Regions from separate parts of the Mesorhizobium sanjuanii genome, predicted to be linked through region 2. Evidence: predicted binding sites of a transcription regulator. Region 2 holds the regulator's gene; each other region holds the start of a gene.

Region 1 (4,339 bases), on a different contig from region 2:
GCATCTGCGTGCCAAACGCACCGAGCGCCGCACAGTCGCCCTGCTCGACGAGACGACCGCTCGCAGCCGCGCCGAGATCGAAACGCTGGCCGACCGCATGTGGGAGATGCAGGAGAGCGAGGAACGCTTTCGCGGGCTGATCGACGCGCTCGGCGATCTCGTCGTCCACCGCGACCGCGACGGCCACATCGTCTATGCCAACAAGGTCTTCGCCGATCTTGTCGAAACCGACCAGCGCGACCTTGCCGGCAAGACGCTGGCCGAACTCGGCATCGATGTCGGCATCGTTCCCGATGCCGCCTTTTCCGATCATGAATGCCTGAGCTCCACCGATGTCGCCATCCGCACGCCGGGCGGTCCGCGCTGGTTCTCGTGGATCGAACTGTCGGTGCGCGACAAGGGCAGCGGTGCGGTGTCGCATCGCGCCATCGCCCGCGACATCACCGCCCGCAAGCGCGCTGAATCGTCGCTCATTACCGCCCGCGAGCGGGCGGAATATGCAAGCCAGGCCAAGTCGCGCTTCCTCGCCACCGTCAGTCATGAGATCCGCACGCCGATGAACGGCATCATGGGCATGGCCAGGCTCTTGGCGGACACCAGCCTTTCGCCCGAACAGCGGACCTATGTTGGTGCCGTTTCCACCTCCGCCAGCGCCCTGCTGGCGCTGATCGAGGATCTGCTCGACTATTCGAAGATCGAGGCCGGCCGCTTCGACCCCGAACCGCAGCCAATGTCGGTGCGCGAGACTGCCGACAACATCATCGAGCTCCTGGCGGCACGCGCCTTCGCCAAGAATATCGGCCTTGGCTGCCACGTCGAACCCGATGTGCCGCAGATGATATCAGCCGATCCGGGAAGGGTCAGGCAGGTGCTGCTCAACCTCATCGGCAACGCCATCAAGTTCACCGACGGCGGCGGCGTGCTGGTGACCGTCGCCCGCACCCGCACCGACACCACCGACCGCATACGCTTCACCATAACCGACACCGGTCCCGGCCTGCACGAGGACGACCTGGACCGCATCTTCGAGGAATTCGAACAGGCTGATGGCACCTCGACCCGCACGCATGGCGGCGCGGGTCTCGGCCTTGCCATCTCCAAGCGCCTGGTGATCGCCATGGGCGGCACGATTTCCGTGTCAAGCCAGCTCGGCCAAGGCTCGGAATTCATCTTCGAAATCCCCGCGGCATCGGCCACCGAGGCGCCGCAGAACCGCCAGAATGCGCTCTCGGGCCGGCACGCGGTGATCCTGTCGAAGAATGCCATCGAGGCCGACGCCATTGCCCGCACCATCCGCGCCAATGGCGGCAAGGTCGATCTGGCCGCGACCGCTGCCCAGGCAGCGCCCTTCGCCGGAAACTGCGACCTGCTCCTGATCGACGCGGCCATGGAAGAAAGTGACGGCAGGTTGCTCAAGCGTCTTCGCCAGAGCGGCTTTGTCGAATGTGAGGCAATCACGCTGATCGCGCCGACGGACCGCGGCATGCTTGGCGAGTTCCGCGCCAACGGCTATGCCACATTCCTGGCAAGGCCGGTGCGCGGTGAGACGCTGCTGCGCGTGCTTTTGACCAGCCACGCGTCGGCGCACGCCCCGCCAGAGGCGGAAAAGCCTGGCGCGCCATCCGTGCGCGTCATCGGCAGCCGCCAGCATGGCCTGTCCGTACTGATCGCGGAAGACAACGATATCAATGCCATGCTTGCCCGCGCCACGCTTTTGAAGGCCGGGCATCGGGTGAAAGTGGTCGGCAACGGCAAGGCTGCCGTCGAGGCCGTCATCGGCACCGGCCACAAGCATCGCTTCGACGTGGTGCTGATGGATCTGCACATGCCCGTCATGGATGGGCTGGACGCCATCGCCGCCATCCGCCGCCACGAGGAGGAAACCGCCGCGCCACCGGTTCCGATCATGGTGCTGTCGGCGGACAGCCAGGAAAAGACCCGCCACGCCGTGCTTGCCCATGGCGCCAGCGGCTTCGTCACCAAGCCGCTCGATCCCGATGCGCTTGTCCACGCCGTCGAGGGCCAGGTGGCGGCCTGACATCGCCTCTGCGGACGCCCTCGAGGCGGCGACTTTTTGGCATGATCCTTTCCCGGGAAACCTATTCTGGTTCCCCAGGTCACGCGATAGCCAGCCGACGAAGTATTGCCCGCGGCACCGTATCACGGTACTGTCACAATCCTGTTGCACCTACACCGTATCCCCGTGCCAAGAGGGATGGCTCGAAGGAGAATCACTCGTGCATACAGTCATGCCGGAATGTGACACTCGGCCGAACGCCAGCAGCGCCTTGCTCGCCGGGCGGAATGTCGATGCCGTCATTAAAGGCGCATCTCTCGGCCGCATCGGCAACCTTGAAGTGCGGCTCGCCCGCAACGAGGCTGAGATCGCCGCCGCCCAGGAGGTCCGTTACCGGGTATTCTATGACGAGCTCGGCGCCAGGAAGGATTTGTTCCAGGTGCAGGACCGGCGCGATGCCGACCGCTTCGATCCATTGTGCGATCATCTGCTCGTCTTCGACACCTCGCTCTCCGGTCCCGAGCACCGCCGCATCGTCGGCACCTACCGCTTGCTGCGCCAGGAGATTGCAGCCGCCGCCGGCGGCTTCTATTCCGAGGGCGAATTCGAGCTGACCAAGCTCATCGCCCGCCATCCTGGACAGCGTTTCCTCGAGCTCGGCCGCTCCTGCGTTTTGCCGGAATACCGCTCGAAGCGCACCATCGAGGCGCTGTGGCAGGGCATCTGGGCCTATATCAATCACTATGGGATCGGCGTGATGACCGGTTGCGCCTCGTTCCACGGCACCGTGCCGGCGGCGCATGCCGAAGCGCTGACCTATCTCGCCCATCACTGCCGCACGAATTCGGCTTGGGACGTGCGCGCGGTCCCCGGGCGCTATTGCTCCATGGACCTGATGCCGATCGAGGCCGTCAACGCCAAAGCCGCGATCGCGGCGATGCCGCCGCTGGTCAAGGGCTATCTGCGCGTCGGCGCGCGCATCGGTGACGGCTGCGTCATCGACCGCGAATTCTCGACGGTCGACGTGTTCGTGGTGATGCCGGTCAAGGAGATCGGCGCCCGCTACGTCAATTACTATGGCGGCGAAGCACAGCGTTTCGCCGCCTGAGTAGCAGTAGGCAGTAGGCAGTAGTGAAGACGCTAGGATTCGCGCTCCTTTGACTACTGACTAATCCCTAGTCCCTCCCTTCAGGAAATATCTTCCGGCCGCCGACCAGGGCGGCTCTTGTAGGATGGAAAGGCCCAGCCGAATTTGAGCGCGCCGCCGCGCACCAGGAATGCCGCGGCGAAGCCCGCCAGGCCCGATGCGAGCGGCGGCAGTCCAGCGAGATCGCCTGTTGTAAACAGGGTCGCGCCCGCAAGGGCGGCAGTGACATAGATTTCAGGTCTCAGGAGCACTGACGGCTCACCGGCCAGCAGGTCGCGCAATATCCCACCGAACGTGGCGGTGAGCACGCCGGTGACGACGGACACCACCGGCGAGCCGGTAATGGCCAGGCCTTTGGCGGCACCCATCACCGAAAACGCGGCGAGGCCGACGGCGTCGAGCCAGAGCAGTAATTTCCAGCGGGATTCGAGACGATGCGCTGCGAAGAAGACAAGCATCGCCACCGCCGCGCAGATCAGCACATAGCCAGAGTTGGCGACCCAGAAGACCGGCAGATTGAGGATGACGTCACGAAACGTGCCGCCGCCAATACCGGTGACGCTGGCCAGGAACAGAAAGCCGATAATGTCGAGCTGCTTGCGCGAAGCGGCAAGCGCTCCGGTCGCCGCGAAGACGGCGACGCCGGCATAGTCGAGAACGTCGATCGGGTTCAAGGGCATGAGGCAGTGGGCAGCAGGGATTAGGAGTTAGGGAGTATAAATAACACGAAGCCGCGCGATTGATACGATCGCCTTAGTTTCCCTACTGCCTACTGCCTACTGCCTATTCCCTCCCCTAACTACGCATCCTTCTCAGCCTGCTCATTGACCGGGCCGGGCTCGACCGGGGCTTCAGCAGCCACATGCTTGGGACCGCCCTTGGCGACGCCGACCATGGCCGGCCGCAGCACCCGCTCGCCGATCGAATAGCCGGGCTGCACGACCTGGACCACCGTGTTGGCCGGCACTGCCGGATTGGGCACCTCGAACATCGCCTGGTGAAAATTCGGGTCGAACTTCTCGCCTTCGGGCTCGAGCTTCTTCACCCCATGCCGCTCCAGCGCCGACAGCATGGCGCGCTCGGTGATCTCGACACCCTCGATCAGCGCCTTGAAGCCGGCATCGCCCGACGCCGCTGCCTCGGCCGGAATGGCGTCCAGCGCCCGGCGCAGATTG
Region 2 (4,339 bases):
GAATTCCGGGCCGGTCCGGATAACCCCAGGCGAGATGGCGTCTGCTGGGTCGACGCTGGCGTCAGTCGACGTGCAATCAACTCATATTAGGCCGCAATAACTTCGAGAAGCACAAGGCGGAACTGCCGGGGCCGGCAGAAGCTGGGTATTTCCACACTGGTGCGATCCGATACTTTACATACTATGTGACCTTCAATTGGGGTCTATAGCAAATGAAAGAAGAGACCGGCGTTCAGAAGTTGGTGCGCACGCTGCGTGCCCGAGCACCTGATGACGCAGCTGAATTGCTCGCCAGAGAGTCTCCCGAGTTTATCCGCGACACACTAAAGCTGTTGCCGGACGGGCACGCCCGTAAGGTGGCCGAGCATTTGCCACTGCATATGCGGCCCATCGGGTCTCATGGCGATGGCGAGGATGTCGCGATGCCCGAGTCGCTCATCGAGCTGATGGACCCGATTTCCGCCAGCGTTCCTGTCGGGACGACAGTTGCTGCCGCGGTTGAAGCTGTCAGACGCGCCCAGGTGCCGACCGAGCTCACTTATCTCTATGTCACGGACGAGGGCAATAAACTGGTTGGCCTGGTGGTCCTGCGCGATCTAATGCTGAGCGAACCGGACGCAATTGTCGATCAGATCATGCTGCCCAGGCCGTTCGCGCTTAATGTCGGCCTCTCTTTGAGCAACGCATGCGAGGCAGCGGTACGGCGTCACTACCCTGTCTACCCGGTGGTGGACGCGGAGAACCGGCTGCTCGGGCAGGTTCGCGGTTGGCGCTTGTTCGAGCAGCAAATTATCGAGGTTTCCGCCCAGTCTGGCCAGATGGTAGGTGTCCAGAAGGAAGAGCGCTCTTTTACGCCGCTGTTCTCAGCCTTCTTGAAGCGTCATCCGTGGCTGCAGTTGAACCTCCTGACGGCCTTCATGGCCGCATTCGTCGTCAGTTCGTTCACAGGGACGATCGAAAAGATCGTTGCCCTGGCGGCATTCCTCCCGGTCTTGGCCGGGCAGAGCGGAAACACCGGCTGCCAAGCACTGGCGATGACCCTGCGTGGCCTTGCCCTGGGGGATGTGGACAAACGACCGAAGCTGCACCTGGTGATAAGAGAGGGCGCGCTCGGGATCGCCAACGGCTTGCTCGTCGGCCTTCTTGCGGCTGCGGCGATGTGGTTCTACGCCTCGAGGCAACCTGAGTCGGCGGCCCAAGCGCCCATGCTGGCACTTGTGATCCTGCTTGCCATGTCCGGATCGTGCCTCATGTCCGGAATCTCCGGCGTGCTGATCCCGTTGGGCCTGCGCCGGGTCGGCGCTGACCCGGCGGTCGCTTCGGCGATCTTCCTCACCACCTTGACCGATATTGTAGGCATGGGCCTGATGCTGGGGCTGGCCACCATACTCGTGCTGTAGCGAGGCGCGTCCAGTGACGCGTCCCTGGGAATTGGAGGCAATAAGCTGACCTCGTGTGCGCAACGCGACGGAAGACCAACCGGCACGGTGGATCACCGCCTATCACACGCCAATTGCCCAGACGTAGCGGGCGTATGCCCGTAGCGGGCGTATGCCCGTAGCGGAACCCGTGCGAATAACGATCGATCGCGCCGGGATAGATCCGCTTCCGCGGACCTTCCACGACTCAACGCGGTCCTCGCAGCATCGGGACGACTGTCGGCGACGAACCGACCTGGATGGCGCCGAGCGGTTCGAAGCCGTGCCGGCGGTAAAACGGAATGTTGCGCGGATTCGAGGATTCCAGATAAGCAGGCGCGTGATCGCGATCGCACCGTGCGAGTGCGTACGCCATCAGGGCTTTGCCGTGACCTTCGCCTTGGTGCGCGGGGTCGACACCGATCAGGGGCAGGAACCAATGCGGTTCGGTCGGATGGTAGGTGGCCATTTTCTCAAATACAGCCGCGGTTTCGCCGGCCAGAGAGGGCGCAACTGTGCTCTGGAGGAGCGCACCAAGCTCTTTCTCGTCAGGGTGCACCCCAGGCGGCAGCCACAGCGCCGCACCAGCGTAGTCCGCGGTGCAAAAGGCGCTTCCGCAAGAGAATGCAGCGCCTCCGAGCGCACGAACCATCCGAGGCAGGGCCGCAAGGAACTGGTGCGAATGAGGCCAAGTCCATCGCGCCATAGGGTCCGCCGCAAACGCCAGCACGACCGTATCGACCACCGGATTTTCATCGGCAGCGGACGCAACTCTTACTGTCTCTGACTTCACGCTATCCTCCTGACGCAGACAGTCCGACGAGGTCTGACGCATTAAGTAGCGCAATCTCGCAATCTGTCTAAGCCTCGCGCGCGATCGCGGTCCTGCTGGCCTGATATCCGGCTAGGAGCGGAACGGCAGCTACCTCACAGTCGGGATCGTCAGTTGCCGGTCCGGATGCGGCCCGTTCGCCGCCATAGGCCTGCTGATTGAGTTTTGACCTTGGAGCCTTCCCGATCATCGGGATGGAACAAGCTCTAATCTTCCCTGATCGCGTAGCCGGCGCCACGGATGGTGCGGATGACATCGGGCATGCGGCCGTTGTTGACCGCCTTGCGCAATCGCCCGACATGCACGTCGACCGTGCGCTCGTCGATGTAGATCGTCTCGCCCCAGACATTGTCGAGCAACTGGCTGCGCGAGAAGACACGGCCAGGGTGCCGCATCATGAATTCGAGAAGGCGGAATTCGGTCGGTCCGAGCCGGATCTCGCTCTTCTTGCGATAGACCCGGTGCGATTCGCGGTCGAGCACGATGTCGCCAACCTTCAGCACGCTGGACAGGACTTCCGGCTTGGCGCGGCGCAGCAGCGCCTTGATCCTGGCCATGAATTCCGGCGTCGAGAACGGCTTGACCAGATAGTCGTCGGCGCCGGTGGAGAGGCCGCGGACCCGGTCGCTCTCCTCGCCGCGCGCCGTCAGCATGATGATCGGCAGCCGCTCGGTTTCCGGACGCATCCGAAGGCGCCGGCAGAGCTCGATGCCCGAAACCGCCGGCACCATCCAGTCGAGCACCAGGAGATCGGGCACGTTCTCCTGCAGCCGGATCTCGGCTTCGTCGCCGCGCGTCACCACCTCGACCTGGTAGCCTTCGGATTCGAGGTTGTAGCGGAGCAGTACCCCCAATGGCTCCTCGTCCTCCACCACCATGATGCGTGGCGCGATCATTAACCCGTCGCCCCTGTCATGCCGCCGGCGCCGACATCGCCGTCTCGTCCTGCTTCGGACGATTGGCGGGCAGTTGCGAGCCGGTCAGCACGTAGTAGGCGTTCTCGGCGATGTTGGTGACGTGGTCGCCGATGCGCTCGAGATTCTTGGCGCAAAACAGGAGATGCGTGCAGGCGGTGATGTTGCGCGGATCCTCCATCATGTAGGTCAAGAGTTCGCGAAAGACCGAAGTGTATTTGACGTCGATGCGCTCGTCCTCGTTTCTGAGCTTGGCGAGTGCCGCCGCGTCCCTTGCGGCATATTCCTCGATCACGCCTTGCACCTGGATCAGCACCAGCTGTGCCATCGCGTCGATGGAATGCGACAGGTCGCGCGGCGTGACACTGAGGCCAACCGTGCCGACTCGCTTGGCGATGTTCTTGGCAAGGTCGCCGATGCGCTCGAGGTCGCCGGCCATGCGGATCGAGCCGACCACGGCACGCAGATCATTGGCCATCGGCTGGCGCTTGGCGATCAGCGTGATGGCGCGGTCGTCCAGCTCGCGCTGGCGCGCATCCATGATGACGTCGTCGGAAACCACCCGCTGCGCCAGCGCATTGTCGGAATTGAGCAAAGCCTTGGTGGCGCCGCCGACCATCGAGCCGGCGAGATCGCCCATATCGCTGATCAGCTTGCTGATCTGCTCCAGATCCTCATCGAAAGACGCGACTGTATGTTCGCCCATGATCTTGCCCTTCTATGCGTTGTCGGAACGCTCAGCCGAAACGGCCGGTGATGTAGTCCTGGGTGCGCTTCTCACGGGGCGACGTGAAGATCTTCTCCGTGGCGTCGAACTCTACCAATTCGCCGAGATACATGAAGGCCGTCTGCTTGGAGACGCGGGCGGCCTGCTGCATGTTGTGGGTAACGATGACGATCGTATAATCGGCCTGCAACTCGTCGATCAGTTCCTCGATCTTGGCCGTCGACAGCGGATCGAGCGCCGAAGCCGGCTCGTCGAGCAGGATCACTTCCGGCTTCACCGCCACGGTGCGGGCGATGCAGAGCCTCTGCTGCTGGCCGCCGGAGAGGCTGAGGCCGCTGGCGTTGAGCTTGTCCTTGACCTCGGTCCACAGCGCGGCGCGCTTCAATGCCTGTTCGACACGGCCGTCCATCTCGCCCTTGCCGAGCTTTTCGTAGAGCCTGACGCCGAA
Region 3 (4,339 bases), on a different contig from region 2:
CCACCATCGACAGGATGCGCTCGACCTCACCGCCGAAATCGGCGTGGCCGGGGGTGTCGACGATGTTGATGCGGGTGTCCTTCCAGTCGACCGAGGTCGCCTTGGCCAGGATGGTGATGCCGCGTTCCTTTTCAAGGTCGTTGGAATCCATGGCGCGCTCGGCGACGCGCTGATTGTCGCGGAAGGAGCCGGACTGCTTCAAAAGCTGGTCTACGAGGGTGGTTTTCCATGGTCGACGTGCGCGATGATCGCGATATTACGAATTTTCATGTTGTGGTCTCGGGAGCGTTGCAGGCAGCAGGCCAAAAGGCGCCGCCTCTTTCAGTTGCGCGGCTCATACAGGGTTTTTCGCATTTGCGAAAGAGGATGCCGATACCCAAATATCTGGTCACCAATTCTTAAGCCTCTTCGTGTCAAATGTTTTTTGTTAACCAAGGCGGAACCTTGCCGGCTCCGAGCAGTTCAATTTTCATGATCGATCCACTCAGCAGATTGCGTCCAGTCCTGGCATGGGCAGCTCTCGCCGTGATTCTCGCGGCAGGTGCGGCGCAGTCGGCTGCGACGATCAAGGATGCGGGCGCCGTCGTGAAATCCGACACGCAGACGGCCGAGGAGCTTTTCGCTGACGCCCCCTATGGCGTCGACCCGGTGGTGACCGGTCCGGTCAGTGCCTCCTTCAAGCAGAAGCAGCAAGCCGCCGGCTGCGACAGCGCGGTCTGGCCGAAGATTCCGACCGTCTGCTACCCGGATTAATTATTGCGTCGGCTATCCTGACAAAGGTAGCACTCCGGCACCCCCCTCTGTCCTGCCGGGCATCTCCCCGCAAGGGGGGGACATCAGATGTCGCGTCGGCTTTCGCCAACCTCCAGCGCTGAAGGACGAGCGGCAGCGGCAAAGCTGCTAATCTCCCCCCTTGCGGGGAAGATGTCCGGCAGGACAGAGGGGAGTGCCTCGCGCCGACCTCACGCCGACCGCACTGGATCGAGCGTCGCCTTGTAGAGCTCGTTGTCGTCGCGATCCATCAGCCGCACCGTCATCTGTTCGGTGGCGCCATTGATATCGACAAGGCCGAAGAACTGCAGGCCGGCCGACGGCGGCAGGTTCTGGCCCTGCTCGGCGGTCGGCGCTTTGATGAACTTCAGCTCCGGCCCGAAGGTCATGTCCAAATCATTGGGGCCGAACGTGCCGGCATGGATCGGGCCTGAGACGAACTCCCAGAACGGGTTGAAATCCTGAAACTGCGCCTTGTCGGGATTGTAATAATGCGCTGCCGTGTAATGCACGTCGGCGGTCAGCCAGACGGTGTTGTCGATGCCGGCGTTCTTGATGTAGCGCAGAAGATCGGCGATTTCGAGCTCGCGACCCTTGGCCGGGCCGTTGTCGCCATTGCTGACCGCCTCGGCTCCAACCTTCTTGGCGCCGTCGTCCCAGACGACAAGGCCGAGCGGCATGTCGGCGGCGATGATTTTCCAGGTCGCCTTGGAGTTCGCCAGTTCGCGCTTCAGCCATTTGATCTGCTGTTCGCCGAGAATGCGCGATTGCGGCGTCATGGTCTCCTCCATGCCCGGACCGTTGGGACCGCGATAGGAGCGCATGTCGAGGAAGAACACGTCGAGCAGCGGCCCATAGGCGATCTTGCGATAGACGCGGCCGGGCTCCGATGGCTCATAGCGGATCGTCGTCATCTCATGGAAGGCGCGCGCCGCCCGGGCCGCCAGCACATGGATGGATTTTTCCGAGTAACGATCGTCGGCGCTCAAATCCTTCGAATCCGACCAGTTGTTCAGCACCTCATGGTCGTCCCACTGGTAGAAAGTCGGGCAGATGGCGCTGAGGCCCAGCACGTGTCTGTCCATCATATTGTATTTCCACTGGTCTCTATATTCCTCCAGCGTCTCGGCGACCTTGCGCTTGCCGTCGATGAGCACGACGTTCTTCCATTTGCCGCCGCCGGGCAGATCGACCTCGTCCTTCATGGCGCCGTCGGCATAGATGGTGTCGCCCGAATGCAGGAAGAAATCGGGCGTGTGCTTGCCTATCGTGGCGTAGGTCTTCATGCCGGTCTCGTCGATGCCCCAGCCCTGGCCGGCGGTGTCGCCCGACCAGGCAAACTTGATATCGCGCTTCGAAGCCGGCGCCGTCCGGAAGCGGCCGACTATCGGCTCGGAGACGGCGTTGATGTCGGCGAGATCGGCGGCAATCATGCGATAGAAGATGTCCTGGTCGGCGGCGAGGTCGGTGAGTAGCCGCTTCACCGTGTAATCGCTCGCCGGCGAGGTATCGAGCGACGCAAGACGGGTGGCATTGGCGAAATTCTCTGTCGAAGAGACTTCGAACATGACGCGCGACGGGCGATCCGTGCGCGTCCACACCATGCCGCTGGTTTCATCGATATCACCGGACTGCACGCCATGCGTGAAAGCCGGTCGCTGGTTGGCGCGGGAATAATAGGGAAGCGCAAGCCCGGAGGCACCGACCAGGCCAAGGGCACTGGCCGAGGTGACGAAAGCGCGGCGTGAAATCTTGTTCATGGCTGTCTCCTGGGTGGCTTTGAACGTTGCCCCCAAGGTCCGGCCTCAATGTTTCAGCCGCATCTCGAAACCATGAAGGTTTCGTTACAATCGACAGGCGGGCGATCTCCCCCTTCGAGGGGGATGCGCCCTGACTTCGGGCATTTCCTGGCAAATCACGCCAAGCACGCTGACTGAGGTGCTTGCCGCAGGTGGCGACGATGCCAAGTGCGCATTTGATGCGACGATGGACAGGAGATCTACGTTGCGGCAATCGAGGCGGTGCGGCTAACGCCAGTAGTTGCCTTAAGGTCGCGTTCGCTGCGATTTCCACATGGAACATAATAAGAACACGTGATAGGCTATCGCGTAGACGGGTTTAGCAGGCTACGGTCGAGGGGATGGGAGAAGTTTCACAGATTCGCTTGTCGGAGTTGCGTGCGACGTCGCAGTCCGTGGTGGACGGATATGCATTGAAAGTTGCGCGTGGGGACCTGTCGAAAGCACGCCTTCTGGCGCGTGTGTGGTGCGCGACGATCGACGAATGTGATCGCGAGACCTGTGCAGTTTCGCTGACCCGCCACGCCTTGGAAGCTTTGTCCAGGTCCATTGGCGTTTCCCCGGCATTGTGCCCCTCACTCGCCTTCACAGAGCAGTTGGACGAGCCCGCATCCGCGCTCGCAAACACCATTGGAGAAACCGCCGCACGGCTGCCTATTCTTGAAGCTCTCCATCTGGTGACCAGCCTCTATCCGGCCCTGTTGCCAACCAAGGAGCGTGGCGAACGCGGTGCCTTCTACACGCCGCCGGCTCTGGTCAATCGCCTTCTCGATCAAGCTGAAGAGGAAGGCCTCGATTGGCGTACCGCGCGAGTTCTTGATCCCGCTGCCGGCGGTGGGACATTTCTGTTTCATGCCGCGCATCGCATGATCGCCGCGCTTGGCGAGTGCGAGCCTGCTTTCGCGCTCAGCCATGTCGGCACGAGGCTTGCTGGTTTCGAGCTCGACCCTCACGCGGCCATGCTCGCACAGGGCGCGCTGGAGATCGCTCTCGCCGATGTTGCGATCAAAGCTGGCCGCGCCGCCCCTACCATTGTGACGGCCTGCAATACGCTTGAAGCCGATTCGGAGCCCGTCTTCGATCTCGTTGTCGGCAATCCGCCCTACGGACGAGTCTCCTTGCCATCCGAACTGCGAGAGCGTTATGCGCGCAGCCTTTACGGTCACGCTAACCTCTACGGCGTTTTCACCGATGCTGCGCTGCGCTGGACAAAGCACGGCGGCCTGGTCGCCTTTCTAACGCCGACAAGCTTTCTTGGTGGTCATTACTATTCTGCGCTGCGCAGCCTTCTCGCCCGGGAGGCGCCACCCGTCGCGATCGACTTCGTGCATGCGCGGCGCGGCGTTTTCGAGGATGTACTGCAGGAGACGCTGCTCGCTGTCTACAAGCGCGGCGCTGAACCGCAGCGCGCGCAGATACACTATTTGACCGTCGCGTCCGAAACCGAGGCCAAGGTTACCCGCAATGGCACGATAGCCTTGCCATCCGATCGCACCGCACCCTGGCTCGCCCCGCGCACCCCAGAGCACAGCCGACTTATCGCCCAGGCCGAGACGATGACGCATCGCCTTGCTGATTGGGGCTACGAGGTCTCGACCGGCCCGCTCGTTTGGAATCGCTTCAAGGATCAATTGCGCGACCGCGCCGGCGGCAAAGGCGTGCATCCATTGATCTGGGCAGAGTCTGTTACCTCTGGCGGCCAATTCACCTATCGCGCGCGCAAGAAGAACCACGCCCCTTATTTCAAGCTGGAAGCTGGCGATGACTGG

The links. The regulator PhoB, encoded in region 2, activates phosphate uptake and scavenging genes when phosphate is short. The targets are predictions, from matches to a motif close to TGTCATNNANCTGTCAT.
Region 1: olsB (l-ornithine N(alpha)-acyltransferase) is a predicted target of PhoB. The motif match lies at 2,170-2,186, and genes of this name have one in related genera.
Region 3: CN311_RS14685 (alkaline phosphatase D family protein) is a predicted target of PhoB. The motif match lies at 2,604-2,620, and genes of this name have one in related genera.

Annotation. Positions count from the first base shown of each region.
Region 1 covers NZ_NWQG01000079.1:13,430-17,768, forward strand. Annotated here, with positions in the region: gene CN311_RS13775 (PAS domain-containing hybrid sensor histidine kinase/response regulator) at 1-2,038, shown strand, start outside; gene olsB (l-ornithine N(alpha)-acyltransferase) at 2,250-3,125, shown strand; gene CN311_RS13785 (trimeric intracellular cation channel family protein) at 3,206-3,838, opposite strand; gene grpE (nucleotide exchange factor GrpE) at 3,964-4,339, opposite strand, start outside.
Region 2 covers NZ_NWQG01000017.1:13,424-17,762, reverse strand. Annotated here, with positions in the region: gene CN311_RS03765 (magnesium transporter) at 213-1,400, shown strand; gene CN311_RS03760 (GNAT family N-acetyltransferase) at 1,627-2,211, opposite strand; gene phoB (phosphate regulon transcriptional regulator PhoB) at 2,457-3,146, opposite strand; gene phoU (phosphate signaling complex protein PhoU) at 3,163-3,870, opposite strand; gene pstB (phosphate ABC transporter ATP-binding protein PstB) at 3,902-4,339, opposite strand, start outside.
Region 3 covers NZ_NWQG01000085.1:3,434-7,772, reverse strand. Annotated here, with positions in the region: partial or broken gene typA (translational GTPase TypA) at 1-270, opposite strand, end outside; gene CN311_RS14695 (hypothetical protein) at 472-753, shown strand; gene CN311_RS14685 (alkaline phosphatase D family protein) at 963-2,531, opposite strand; gene CN311_RS14680 (HsdM family class I SAM-dependent methyltransferase) at 2,936-4,339, shown strand, end outside.